3 regions of the Paenibacillus mesotrionivorans genome follow, and region 3 is predicted to be linked to each of the others. Evidence: riboswitches for the same ligand, from Rfam matches in the RefSeq annotation. Region 3 holds a riboswitch; each other region holds the start of a gene.
What was found. Region 3 has a riboswitch for cyclic di-GMP ahead of ACI1P1_RS09635 (transglutaminase-like domain-containing protein). Riboswitches for the same ligand answer to the same signal wherever they lie in the genome.
Positions count from the first base shown of each region.

Region 1: it holds a riboswitch for cyclic di-GMP, as region 3 does, so the genes downstream of both, ACI1P1_RS20845 (PilZ domain-containing protein) here and ACI1P1_RS09635 (transglutaminase-like domain-containing protein) in region 3, are expected to answer to the same signal.
Region 2: it holds a riboswitch for cyclic di-GMP, as region 3 does, so the genes downstream of both, ACI1P1_RS26085 (SH3 domain-containing protein) here and ACI1P1_RS09635 (transglutaminase-like domain-containing protein) in region 3, are expected to answer to the same signal.

Region 1 is NZ_JBJURJ010000014.1:176,157-180,479, reverse strand. Features, by position in the region: gene ACI1P1_RS20855 (ABC-2 transporter permease) at 1-287, shown strand, start outside; gene tadA (tRNA adenosine(34) deaminase TadA) at 371-835, opposite strand; cyclic di-GMP riboswitch class I at 1,108-1,206, shown strand; gene ACI1P1_RS20845 (PilZ domain-containing protein) at 1,330-2,040, shown strand; gene ACI1P1_RS20840 (LysE/ArgO family amino acid transporter) at 2,067-2,687, opposite strand; gene ACI1P1_RS20835 (aminotransferase-like domain-containing protein) at 2,842-4,275, shown strand.
Region 2 is NZ_JBJURJ010000022.1:21,179-25,501, forward strand. Features, by position in the region: gene ACI1P1_RS26070 (AAA family ATPase) at 1-15, opposite strand, end outside; gene ACI1P1_RS26075 (CpaB family protein) at 12-728, opposite strand; gene ACI1P1_RS26080 (NlpC/P60 family protein) at 879-1,121, opposite strand; gene ACI1P1_RS26085 (SH3 domain-containing protein) at 1,088-1,828, opposite strand; cyclic di-GMP riboswitch class I at 1,913-1,999, opposite strand; gene ACI1P1_RS26090 (helix-turn-helix domain-containing protein) at 2,105-3,049, opposite strand; gene ACI1P1_RS26095 (ADP-heptose synthase) at 3,261-3,773, shown strand; gene ACI1P1_RS26100 (methyl-accepting chemotaxis protein) at 4,142-4,323, shown strand, end outside.
Region 3 is NZ_JBJURJ010000005.1:313,014-317,336, forward strand. Features, by position in the region: gene ACI1P1_RS09630 (M23 family metallopeptidase) at 1-599, shown strand, start outside; gene ACI1P1_RS09635 (transglutaminase-like domain-containing protein) at 638-1,417, opposite strand; cyclic di-GMP riboswitch class I at 1,431-1,517, opposite strand; cyclic di-GMP riboswitch class I at 1,560-1,646, opposite strand; gene ACI1P1_RS09640 (collagen binding domain-containing protein) at 1,815-4,323, opposite strand, start outside.

The sequences.
Region 1 (4,323 bases), on a different contig from region 3:
TTCCAATGGTGTACAAAATGGGTGTTGCTAAGGCACAGGTTTATAATCGCTTTTTCTTTATGGGCCTTATTCTCTTAGGGGGGAGCTCCGGCGCAATCCTGTCGGCTGTCCGTTCCCGGTTCGATTTTTCCGCTGGGCCACCTGCCTGGCTGCAACGCATCTGGGATGCATTGGAGAAAATCAGCCCATATGTGTGGATTATCGGGTTATTTTGCCTGGCAGTGTTGATGTTCTTAGTCTCCCTCCGATTGTCCATCCGTTATTTCGAAAAACGGGAGGATCTTTAATCCCGATCCCATTTACACAAACAAATCATTTACACACAAAAAACCGCTCACCGGGCCTAAAAGCCGTACAGAGCGGTTTTTGCTTATCCGGGTTTGTTCTTGCCGCGCAGCCTGCGGAAAAAAGCGGTAAGCATACCGCCGCATTCCTCACGCAGCACCTCGCCTACCAGCTCCACCCGGTGATTGAACCGGTCCTCCTGCAGCAGGTTCATCAGGGTGCCGGCACAGCCGGCCTTGGGATCGGGTGCTCCGTATACGACGGTGGGAACACGGGATTGCACAATGGCCCCGGCACACATGGGACAGGGCTCCAGCGTAACGTACAGAGTACAATCCAACAGCCGCCAAGACTGCAGACGGGTGCTTGCCTCCCGGATCGCGATCATTTCCGCATGGGCAGTGGGGTCCAGAGTGGTTTCCCGCAGATTATACCCGCTGCCTACAATTTCCCCCTGCCGCACAATAATAGCCCCGATAGGCACTTCTCCCAGGCTTTCCGCCTTGTACGCTTCTTCCATTGCCCGGCGCATCCAGTATTCATGATCCATGAAAATCCACCTCCGTTATGGATAAGAAACCGAACATGTTTTCGATCTTGTGCACAGCCTGTGGATAACTTTGTGGATAGATGTGAATAACCGCCTCATTTTTCCACATCTTATTCTAATCGTCCCCAGATGAAATCACAATCACCCCTTTTTTATTCACAAAAAAATGACTTTGTGATGGATTGAAAACATTCTTGAAAACCCGTATACTATTTTCATAGAAGAAAACAAGGGTCCAAAGTGCTAGAAGGATTCCCAATTGCCCAACGTAATACGACAAAAGGCAAACTATTCCGAAAGGATAGGACGCAAAGCCTAGGGTCTACGGTATGTTCACTCCGGTGGAATGCTAGGATCGCCTGGTTACCGAATATCACCGGGGCGTAAGCAAGCTGTATCGATAGAGCTGCTTCCGACGGAGGCGGCTTTTTGTCATTTTATCGCATCTCCCAGCAAGGGACGCCCTACAATTCATAGAAAGGCTGGTGACGTTAATGAGCCGGGTCGAAGCGAAGAAGAAGCAAGTCGGTTTTACTGAGGTGAAGGAGGTTCCTTCCTCCACTATCCTGGTCCATTGCAGAACCGTTGTGGAAAAAAGCGGCTTTGTCTCCACGGGGATTATGACTCATGTGGAGGGGGATTTGCTGGAGATTGAAATCAGCGACTCCAACCGTTTTGTCCTAGGGGAGAATGTGAGGCTAACCGTGTACACGCCGGCCGGCATGTATCTGATTCCTTCTACGATTGTGGGCAAGGATACGGGATCGCTCATGATGATCAATCCCCCGGAGAATCAGCGGAAGTTTAATGAAAAGCGGATGTTCCCACGGGTGGAGATCAGCAAAAGCGGGAAGCTGGCCGCCTGGAAACGCAAGGGGGCTATCGGTATCTTTGAGGAAGCGGACCAATTGATGGCCATTGATATCAAAAATATCAGCCTGAGCGGTATCGGGTTTACGCTGCCGGATCCTTTCCGGCTGGAGGAGCACACGGAGCTGAAGCTGGAATTGGAGCTGGGCAGCCTCATTGCCTGCACCGCCAAGGTGGTCCGGATGGAAAAGGGAATCGGCAGCACCTATTATGGTGCCCAATACGTGGAGATGGAGGATGTGAAGATAAACACCCTGCGGGCGTTTATTCTGCGGGAACAGATTACGGCACTCTCCACCTCCAAAAAAGAGGCCAATAAGCGGACTTTTAAATAGAGAGCTTTTAAATGGGAAAACCCACGTTACAGCATGCGGGTTACCGCCGTGTACAGCAGACCCAAGCCGATGCCGGCAACAATTACCGCGGAGACTTTATTCAACAACAGAGTCAGCCTGCCGGATGGATCCCACCGGCCTGCCAGACGGCCCGCCAGAGCCAGCGCTGCAAACCACAGCCAGGACACCACAATGCATGATAAAGCGAACACCAGACGGTCGGCTCCCGCATATTGAAGAGAGGCGCCGCCGATTACCCCGATGGTATCCAAGATGGCATGAGGATTGAGCAGGGAGACAGAGGCAGCGAAGGCGATCTGCCTGCGGCCGGAATAAACAGCCGCTTCGCCGGAAGCGGAGCCGGGCTGCTTGCGCCACAAGGAAGCCCCCATGTACAGCAGGAAAATGGAGCCTGCGGCCATTAATAGTGTCTCCAGCCAGCTGTTATTGAGTACGGCCAGAGACATACCCGCTACCGCCAATCCGATGAGAAGCGTATCACAAACCGCCGCGGTAAGCACCGCCGGCAGAGCCTTGCGGAAGGATTGCTGAAGGGCCCCCTGTTGAAAAATAAACACATTCTGCACCCCCAGAGGCAGAATCAGGCCCAGGGCCAGAATAAAGCCGTGAATAGCTGAAGAAGCCAATTGAACCGACAACCGGAGCACATCCTTTCTGTTTGGTAGAACATTTTCTATGAAACAGATTGTATAGCAGGGTTGTTTTTTTGTCTCCGGCCAAATGGATGGTTGGAGAACCAGCCAAATTGGGAGATAATACATATAAACAGGGGGGAGCACAATGGACTGGAAGCCGGACCGGTATGGGGAGCTGTCCTTGCAGGAGCAAATTGTCCGCTATTTCAAGGAGGGTATACTGCGCGGAGAGTGGACGGTGGGGGCTCGTCTGCCCTCCCAGCGCATTCTGGCACGGCTGTGGCAGGTGAACCGCAGCACGGTGGCACAGGCCATGGCCGAGCTGGCAGCACTGGGGCTGGTTGAGGGACAAACGGGCGGGGGCACCCGGGTGGTCAACGAATCATGGAGCCTTCTGGCCGCCCCGCCAACGGATTGGGGCCAGGTGGCGGAGAGCGGGCGCCATCAGCCCAATTTGCCGGTGATCCAGACCATTAACCGGATGGAGGCCGACCCCGGCATCATCCGGTTGGGGACGGGGGAGCTGGCGCCGGAGTTGCTTCCCGGCCGTGAGATGGCCCGGCTCCTGCAGGAGGGAGCCAAACGTCCCGTCGCCTTGGGCTATGAAGAGCCCAAGGGCAATCCCGCCCTGCGGCGGCGGATTGCGGAACGCCTGCAGGAGAGGGGCATTCATGCCACCGCCGATTCCGTACTGGTGGTTTCCGGCGCACTCCAGGGCCTTCATCTGATTGCTGCAGGCCTGATGCGGCCCGGCTCCACTGTATTGGCGGAGAGCCCGTCATACCTCCATTCCGTGCAGGTATTCCAATCTGCGGGTATCCGGCTGGAGGGAGTCCCTATGGACGAGGCGGGCCTACGTGCCGGATTATTGGAGCGGTACAGCAAGCAGTACCAGGCGGCTATGCTGTATACTAACCCCACCTTCCATAATCCCACAGGCAAGGTGATGAGCGGAAGCAGGCGGAAGGAGCTTCTCCAAACCTGCCGGGAGCTCCGGCTTCCCATTATCGAGGATGATGTGTATGGAGACTTGTGGCTGGACGAACCGCCTCCGCCCTCCCTCAAAAGTCTGGACAACCACGGAGACGTACTATATGTAGGCAGTCTCTCCAAGTCCGTCAGCCCCGGGCTGCGAATCGGCTGGGTGGTGGGTCCCCGCACGGCTATTGACCGGCTGGCGGATATCAAGATGCAGATCGATTACGGAGCCAGCTCCTTGTCCCAATGGGCGGCCTTACAATGGCTGGAGGACGGCTGGCATGAGCGCCATCTGGAGCAGCTCCGCGGCCAGCTTCGGAAGCGAAGGGCGGCCGCCGCGGCGGCGCTGGACCGGGAGTTCGGCGGGCTGGCCCGGTGGAGCATCCCCGGCGGAGGCTTCTACATCTGGATGGAGTTTAACCGCAGCCTGCCCATGAAGCAATTGTTCGACGCCGCTCTCCGGGAGGGAATTCTGCTGAATCCCGGTATGGTCTATGGTTCGGAGGAAAAACCCTGTCTGCGGCTTTCCTACTCTTATGCTTCGTTGGAGGAGCTGTCCAGGGGGATTGGGATATTGGCCGGACTGGTCCGCCGGCTTTAAAAAAGCGATACTGGGCTGCCGCTTTTCCCATCCTCTGTATATTTCCTC
Region 2 (4,323 bases), on a different contig from region 3:
CCCGTTTCCGTTCATGGCTTCTCTCCTCCTTCCTCCTCCGGCTTGGATGCGGACAGGAAGGCGATTACCAGCTTGTTCTGCTTCGTTCCGCAGGCTTCGTCGATCACGCGCCATTGGTCCTCGGTCAGGTTCAAATTCAGCTGCTCCGCCTTACCATTGGCATCCCTACGGGAGGTATACAGCTTCTCCTTGTCGTTATTCACCTTGGCGATAATGCTCGGCTCCTTGGGATCATCCACCTCCGTATTGGCGGAGGACTTGATGGAGGCCACCGTTACCGCCTCCTCCAGCAGGCGGACCGTGCCGCTTTTGCCGGTAGCATAAACCGCCACCTGGTCCCCCGCCCGGATTCCTCCCGGAATGGACAGCACATATTCCTTGGGGACGGGAAAGGTGGCTTGTCCGGGAGCGGGCAGCAGGGAAAACCGGTCTATCTTCCAATCCAGGATTGGCTCACGTGTTCCCAGGGGAACCAGCGCCCATTTGCCCACAGCGGACTCCACCGTCTCGAGCATGCCTGGACGCAGCCCGCTTTTGACAACGGTGACCAGCTCCAGCATCCCTGCCTCCAGCCGGGTTCCGGCGGGAATAAAATCCTTCGGGGCTACAATGCGCACCGTTTGCTGCAGCTCCACCTGCCGGATTAAAATCATGTACACACCGTAGACCAACAGCACTGCCAGCAATCCCGCCACAAGGCTGTAGCCTAAATTTCTTCTTCTGGTCAACGCTCCCTCTCCTTTATGCCGGACGAAAAAAAGGACGCAAACCGGGGAAATTCCCAAGTTTGCGTCCTTCGCAAAACTAATGATCCGTTTATTCAAGTGAGGTTATCTTATCAGACATGCCCGGAATACGTCAAGTAAATATTTACAGTATTACCGGATAAAGCTTCCGCCGTATAGGTAGCGGTATGCCCAGGTTTTCCCCTCGATGGTGTCGATGCGCACTCCGCCGGATTCGGGCGAATAGGTATGCAGCATCTGGCCGTCGCCCAGGTAGATGGCCACATGGGTCACTTCCTCGGTCATGGGATTGACATTGGCATAGTCCGAGGCTTTGGAGCCGGCGTAGGACATAAAGAACATCAGATCGCCGCGTTTGAGATTCTTCCAATCCATCTCAATTCCGCCCAGCTCCTGGACGTATGCAGCCTGACCGCGGGAGTCGGCAGGAATGGCAGTGCGGTCACATTCCAGAAGGCCTGCAGCACAAAGTCAGAGCAGTCAAAGGTGGTAATGTCAAACCGGGTGGAGCCGAACTCATAAGGCGTGCCCATATACTTCATGCCTTCAGCGATAAAGGCTTCAATCAGGTCCGACTTGCTCAGCTTCATTTTGTAGACGTTGGTATTCAGCTTTATGTATTTGGTGCCGGCGCTGGCATACCCCTCGACACCTGCGGCATCTCTGACTTTAAACCAGCTGTCATTGGCCTTCTCCAGAACCAGCAGCTCTTCGCCCTTCGTGAGCATACGGACAACATCGCCTGAGGTGGAAGGGGCTTTTCTCATATTCACACCGTAAATGACTTCTGCGTTACTGGTGATCTCTATGTATTTGTCACTGGCGGAGACAAAACCTTGTTGGCCGTTCTGATCCTCAATCCGGTACCAGTAGGGGTTTATTTCATCCAGGACCTTAACTGTTTCGTTTTTCTTGAGCAGCCGGTAGAGCGTACTTGAGGTTGAAGGCTGGGACCGGAAGCTGACGCCAGCGATTACCTTGCCCTTCGTGGGGACCTCGTCCTCGGCGGCTGCTGCGGTGAGGGGAAGAAGCATAATGAGGAAGGTGACGGCAAGAAGCAGAGACAGGGTGCGTTTCATCATGTGGAACCCTCCATTAGGTATAATGTCGAAGTCATCGAAAGAGCACTCTTCCGGCCGAAAGAGTGCCCCTGAGGGTATCTTCTGTTCGGCAGCTGGCAGGCATTCCGCTTAAGCGGGGCAGCCCCTGTAGCTTTGCGTCACCGGCTTTCGCCGGGTTTGCCTTTATCGGAAAACCGGGTCGTCGATGTCTTCGTAATCCCATTATAAATTGAGGGGGTACTTGTCGAATATAGAGCAACAGACTCGATTTATGTCATTTCCTTCATGCCCCGGTACCTATTGACACACTGAAAAATTTTGGAAACTTTGTGGTGCTTTAGCCTCCGGTGGATTCAACTCCTCCTGCCTACCCGCCGTATCAAACAGCATCTTCTTGCGGAATTCATTAGGGGAGCATGCCTTGAATTTGCGGAACATCTTGTAGAAGTGGGCCATGTTGGACATCCCCACCTCTTCCCCGATCTGGGAAATGCTCAGATCCTTGGTAAGCAGCAGCCGCTCGGCCCGCCTGATTTTTTTGAGGGTAATATAATCCACGAAGGAAATCCCCATGGTTTTTTTGAAATACTTCACAAAATAATGGTAGCTCATATTAGCCAGCTTGCAGGCTTCCTCCACCTGGAGCTTGTCGCTCAAGTGTATATCGATGTAATCCAGAACCGGACGCAGCCGGATAATGTCGGAATTCTCCCGGGACGGGATGACCTTCCGTGAATCCGCGCGGAGCAAAGATAGAATGATCTGCTTGATCTGGATGCTGATGGCGATTTCGTAGCCGTCCTGCTTGGCCAGAAATTCCTCGTTGATGGATTGGATGCAGCGGGCAACCGTCTGCCGTACCTCATGGTTTTCCTGGAATATGTAATTCAGCCTGCTAAGAGGGACGGAAGGATCGGCAAAGTAGCGGTAATAAGGCAAACCGCTGTTTTCCAGATGCTCCTGGATATCAAATTGAAACACCAGATAAGAGCCGTTGTCGCAGGGATAATCCGTGTGCAGCTCATTAGACCCGATAAGAATCAGCTCTCCGGGCTGCAGGACAACGGGGGTTTCGTTGAGATAGAAGCCGTAGCGCCCCTGGAGCATCAGAATCAGCTCGATTTCCTTATGGTAATGCCAGCGCGTCACCTTCTGGTACGGCTGGCAGGAACGGACGGCATCAAAAATTTTCACCGCCAAAAATGGATGCTGGTACTGTATATTTTCCCGAATAGATTCCATAAGCGCCTCCGCATTCAAACCCTGTTGTTCTTTATTGTAACATAAGCATCCTGCGGAATAATACGGAGAAGCCTGAAGCGTTTTCTTTTCTGCCCTGCATTGTCCATTTTCCAGGAAATGCACAAGAATGTCCGTTCTCTTCCTCCCGGAAGCCTGCTATAATTAGAGCATGACAGACTATTACGGAAGAGCAATAAGCGGAGGACAGCGTATGGAAAGGCGTTTTGTGGCTGAAGCGGTTATGCTTGCGATATACGGCCAGCTCCTGGTGCCGGCTCAGCCGGTTGAATATGTAATGCCCTACTCCAGCCTGATGGAGCTTTATGATTTGTTGGAAAGTCCCGAGCCCATTATGTCTATGGAGGAGGATGACACCTATGTGCGCACATACATTAAGGGCCTGATCGGCTTTTTCGAGGAGCCCTTGAACAAGAAAAAAATTGAGCGCGCCTTGGTTTCCCCATGGAAAAAAAGCCCTGGTCTTCTTGTGAACCAGCGGGTTACCGTGACGGTGGTATATGCTCTGGAGAATGCCGAATACGGGGAGAGGTTTGATCCCATCGAGACCGATCTGATTCTTCTGTCTCTAAGAGAAAAGCTGCCTATTCTTACAGATCAGCTGGAATTTGTGGATAAGGTGATTCACGCCTCCATACCTGTGCAGGTATTCGACATTGAGGATTTCGATTATGCCGTTGAAGCGGATGTACCGATGGAGTTTTAGAAGAAAATCCCTGGCCCTGACAGTTATGTCAGGGTTTAATTATGCCCCGGAACCGCCTGTAAGCAGGCTTTCCGGGGTTTTTGATTTTTTCCGCGGCCCTCACTCAGGAGCGATTACATTTCGTTGTAAAAATTACCAACGAAATAAAGTGTTGTTGTATACAATCGAATATTGTCGAATCAAAACCTTACATGATATGATGCAAAATATAATCATTATAATTTTTTAACAATGATAAAAATGGAGGTGGTTCCAGCTTATACATTCTCCACCCACTGCGGCACATACATAAGACTACACCATGATCGATGAAACCCGGCCCGGATTTTAACACAACCACTAATCACCTGATGAAGGAGCATGCCTCTATGAAATGGTTCATGAATTGGAAAACGTCCACTAAGCTAATCTCCGCCTTCGTCCTTGTCGCCATTGTGGTGGGTATCGTCGGATTGTATTCCATCCGCAATCTGGGTCTGATGAACAACAACAGCAAGCAGCTGTACAATAATAACCTGATGTCCATCCAAACCTTGTCCGAAGCCCAAAT
Region 3 (4,323 bases):
TTACCAAATTCGGGACGGATGAGGAAAACTTCCGGATCGGGTTATGGGAATATTACCAGAATAACCGGGCGGTCGAACGGATTCTCCAGTTTTCCAAAATTTATGCCGCCTACGGTACCCTGGATTTGTTTACCCACGCATTTCCTCTCCCGCTGGGGGCGGATTATTCGTACCGGGATACCTGGGGCGCCAGCCGCGGGTGGGGAGGCGACCGGATTCATGAGGGAACCGACCTCTTCGCCCACCATGGTGTTCCAGTCCGCAGCACCTGCTACGGAATTATTGAGGTCATGGGCTGGAATCCCTTCGGCGGATGGAGAGTAGGTATCCGGGATCTGAATAATGTGTATCATTATTACGCCCACCTCTCCGGCTTCAGCAAGGAGGTCAAAACCGGCGATGTGGTCAAGCCTGCACAGGTGATCGGCTGGGTGGGAAGCTCCGGCTACGGCAAACCCGGCACCTCCGGGAAATTCCCTCCGCATCTGCATTTTGGCCTGTACCGGGATAACGGCTTGGCCGAATGGTCCTTCGACCCTTATTCCCACCTCAAAAAATGGGAGCGGGAGGAACGGGCCGCAGGCCGCAAAAAGAAATAAAAAAAGCCGGGGGATCGCTCCTCCGGCCTTGCTGTTTATTAGTAGCTCTTAGCGGCAACGTACTTGCTGCTGTCCTTGGCGAAGGCGGCGCTTCCGCTGCCTGCATCCACGGTGGTATCTACAGTTACCCATGCCCCGTTCAGAAGCACTTCGTTCCAGGCGTGGTATACGTTGACATATTCCGATGTGCCCATCATCAGCTTGGTGGGTACCCCGACGCTGCGGGTCATGGCGGCAAAAAGGGAGGAATAGTCGTAGCAGATGCCTGTCCCGTCCACCAATACTTGGCTCAGGTTAGGAATGTACCCGGTAGCAACATTGGCAGCCAGCTCATAATCATAGGTTACAGAACCGATAATATAGTCATAAATGGCCTTGACCTTGGCTTCGTCTGTGTTCAAGCCTGCAGTCAATTCCTTCGCCTTTGCTACAACATCGGTAGCCGCAGCCCAGTTTACATTTTGGGTCGAATTCAGGTAAACGGCATTGGCATCGGCCAGCACAACATCTTTGGTTGCCGAGTATACACTCTTGTACTTGTTGCCGGTGGTATTCTCCAGTACGGCAATTTTGTAGGTTCCATCGCCCAGTTGAAGCGGGAAGCTTTCTTCGGTTCCGTTATTCTTCAAGTCATAGGTGTAGCTTGTCCCGTCCTTGGTAACCATGACCTTGACCCGGGCACCGGAATCCGCTTGGTATTGGACGCCGATGGATCCGGCTGAGAGCTTGCTGTCATTCAACCAGGATGCGGCAGATGCGGCGGATGCATATGCGAAAAGCATACTTGCTGCGACAATAGACGTGATGAACTTCCGCATACAAAAAACCTCCTTCGGGAGCTGGCTGCCATTCTTCTGACGAAGGGAAGGCCCTTTAGCTTTGCGTCCCTGCTTTTCAGCAGGTTTGCCGTTATCGGTGTAGGCTTGGGTGATGCCTTAAAAATGAAAAAAGCCAATTGCATTCGGTAGCTGGCTGCCATCCTTCTTGGGAAGGGAAGACCCTGTAGCTTTGCGTCCCAGCCTTTCGGCAGGTTTGCCATTTATCGTGTATTGCCTTTGGTTTTAATCTATCAGAAATTCGACATTTTTTCAATAGAGTTGTAGAAAAATATGCTAGTACCTATAGCCTGTCCTTCACAGGAAAGACATTTTTTTTGAATGACAAAAAAGCTGCCGGAATCTCTGTCCGGCAGCTTTCTTTGGCCTGTGATTTGGGTTACTTCTTCAAACGGAATCTCCGCAGGGAAACTCCCGCAACCAGCAGGCCTATTCCTGCCAATTGCCACAGCAATCTCCGCTCCTCGCCGGTTTTGGGTAAGGTGGCTATCTCCGGCGCAGGGGTCAAGCCTCCCAAGGGGACCTCCTCCACATCGATTTCGATAAGCAGGTCTTCCCCGTTGCCATCCTTGTCCACGATATTGACTGTAAAGGAATCCTTCCCGGTATATCCAGGATCAGGCGTATACAGCCAGCTGCCGGTATCGTCCACGCTCAATGTGCCATGCCCCGGGGGTTTGGCAATATCCACCTTTCCTCCCTCCGGTACCGGTACGGAGCCTCCCTTAGGCGTGTCCTGATCCGTAATTTCGGTCAAGGGTGTCGGAGTAGGGGACGGCGTCAGCGTTGGTTTCGGTGTTCCAGGCTCCGGTGTAACACTGGGAGACGGGCTGGCCGAAGCCTCTGTGGTGGCTTGAGGCGTCGGGGTGGCCGTCACTGCAGGCGTCGGGCTGGCGCTGGGGCTGACAGTGGGACTGGGAGTCGGGGTGCTTGGTTCCTCCCCTGACCCGCCTGAATTCCCATCAGGTGTCGGCGTCGGCGTTGCTGTCGGTGTCGGCGTTGCCGTTGGTGTTGCTGTCGGCGTTGCTGTCGATGTCGGCGTCGGTGTTGCTGTCGGCGTTGCTGTCGGTGTTGCCGTTGGTGTTGCCGTTGGTGTTGCCGTTGGTGTTGCCGTCGGTGTTGCCGTTGGTGTTGCCGTCGGTGTTGCCGTCGGTGTTGCCGTCGGTGTTGCCGTCGGTGTTGCCGTTGGCGTAGCCGTCGGTGTTGCCGTTGGCGTAGGTGTTGGCGTCACAGACGGAAGCTTCTCATTGGTCAGCACCGTGGTAACCGCGGCGGTATTGATGGTGATATTGTGGGACGCCGTGTCCAAACGGTAGCCAACCGGCGCCTTAACCTCCTTCAGCACGTAGCTGCCCCCGTACAACCGGGTAAATACAATTTCGCCCTGAGCATCCGTCTTCCCGCTGGCCACATAAATCTCGCCTGAACCGGATTTGCGGTACAGATCGAATTCCGCGCCGGCAAGCCGCACATTGGAATCCGCCGCATCCTTTTTCACAACAGTAAGATTGGCATTGGTGATGCCGCCGCTTCCGGTCCCTTCCCCGGAGGAAAATTTAACCACAACATTCGTGGTATTGCTGGTTTTGGTGCTGGTCACATTGGTGCCGGACAACAGGGCGGTATTCGACACCGTTTCATTGTTATTGGCAATGACCAGACTTTGATATTCCAGAATATAGGGTTTGGTGATGGTATTCAGGAAGATCAGCTCAAATACAGGCTTGCCATCCTTGTCCTGGCTGTAATTAAGGGTGTAATCCGTCCCCTTCTGCAAAAGAGTGGCCCCTTTGGTCACATTAACCTTGGTGGGATCGGAAGAATTCTGGCTGACCACCGTGTTGTACACCTTGAAGGAATCCTGTACAAACATCTGGTTGGCTGATCCCGTATCCGTAATAACGGCATTTTCGATGGTGGATTGGTTCCGGTTAATATGGATGGTCCAATTGATCCGGTCCCCGCTTTGGGCTCCCGACTTGGTGACATATTCATTGGTATAGGGAATGTTCACCGATGCAGTCAGATTTTCCGACTTGGGTACCGCCCCGTCGTACAGGTTAGCGGTATCCGACGCATTGGTATCCACCAGCACGTTCTCCAGGCTTGTTTTGTAAACCAGGTAATAGCCCTTGGTAATCGGTTGGTCAAATGCCACTGTCAGCGTATTTCCGTTGGCAGCATCAGGAAGAGTAACCGTGAACCCGCTAGTGATCTCGGCACCTTTGGTTGTATTGCCATCCGGTGCAATGGTCATGGCGTAGACCTTAACCGATTGGCCAATAAGCTTCTGGGGCGCTTCGATCACATCCTTGACCACCGCATTCTGGAGCGTCCACAGGTTGTAGTTGAAGCCAACCTCCCAGTTTAGCTCCTTCTTCACGGCATTGTAGCTTCCGTTTTTGAAGCCGTTGTTTTTGGTGTACGCATTGGGGTCAAAAGGCTGGGAAACCGCCTGCTCATGGGGAGTGCTGTTCTCCGTCCAAGCCACATGGGCGGCGTTGGGGAATATTTTGCCCCCGGCAGTTTGGTTAGCCAGATCGAAGCCCGTGTTGTAGGTGATGGTGCAAGGACCTGTCAGGTCCACCGTAAATAGAAGCACAAATCCGTTGGCGTAATCGCCGTCCTTGGGAGCCAACGTGAAATCCGTTCCTTTGGCCAGGGTCTTATTATTATTTCCCTTGACCCCCAGGCTGCCTTCATCAAAGGACAGGCCCTGCAGGGAGAAGGTATCCGTCACCACAGCGTTTTGCATGGTGTAGTAGCTGCCGTCCGGCTTTTTGTCGTTGTTCACAGTAATTTTCCAGCCGACGGTTTTGGCGTTATAGTCCCTTGTGGTGATGCTTTTGGTCAAAATGCTGGACTCCAGCTTTTTGGAGGCTGTTTTT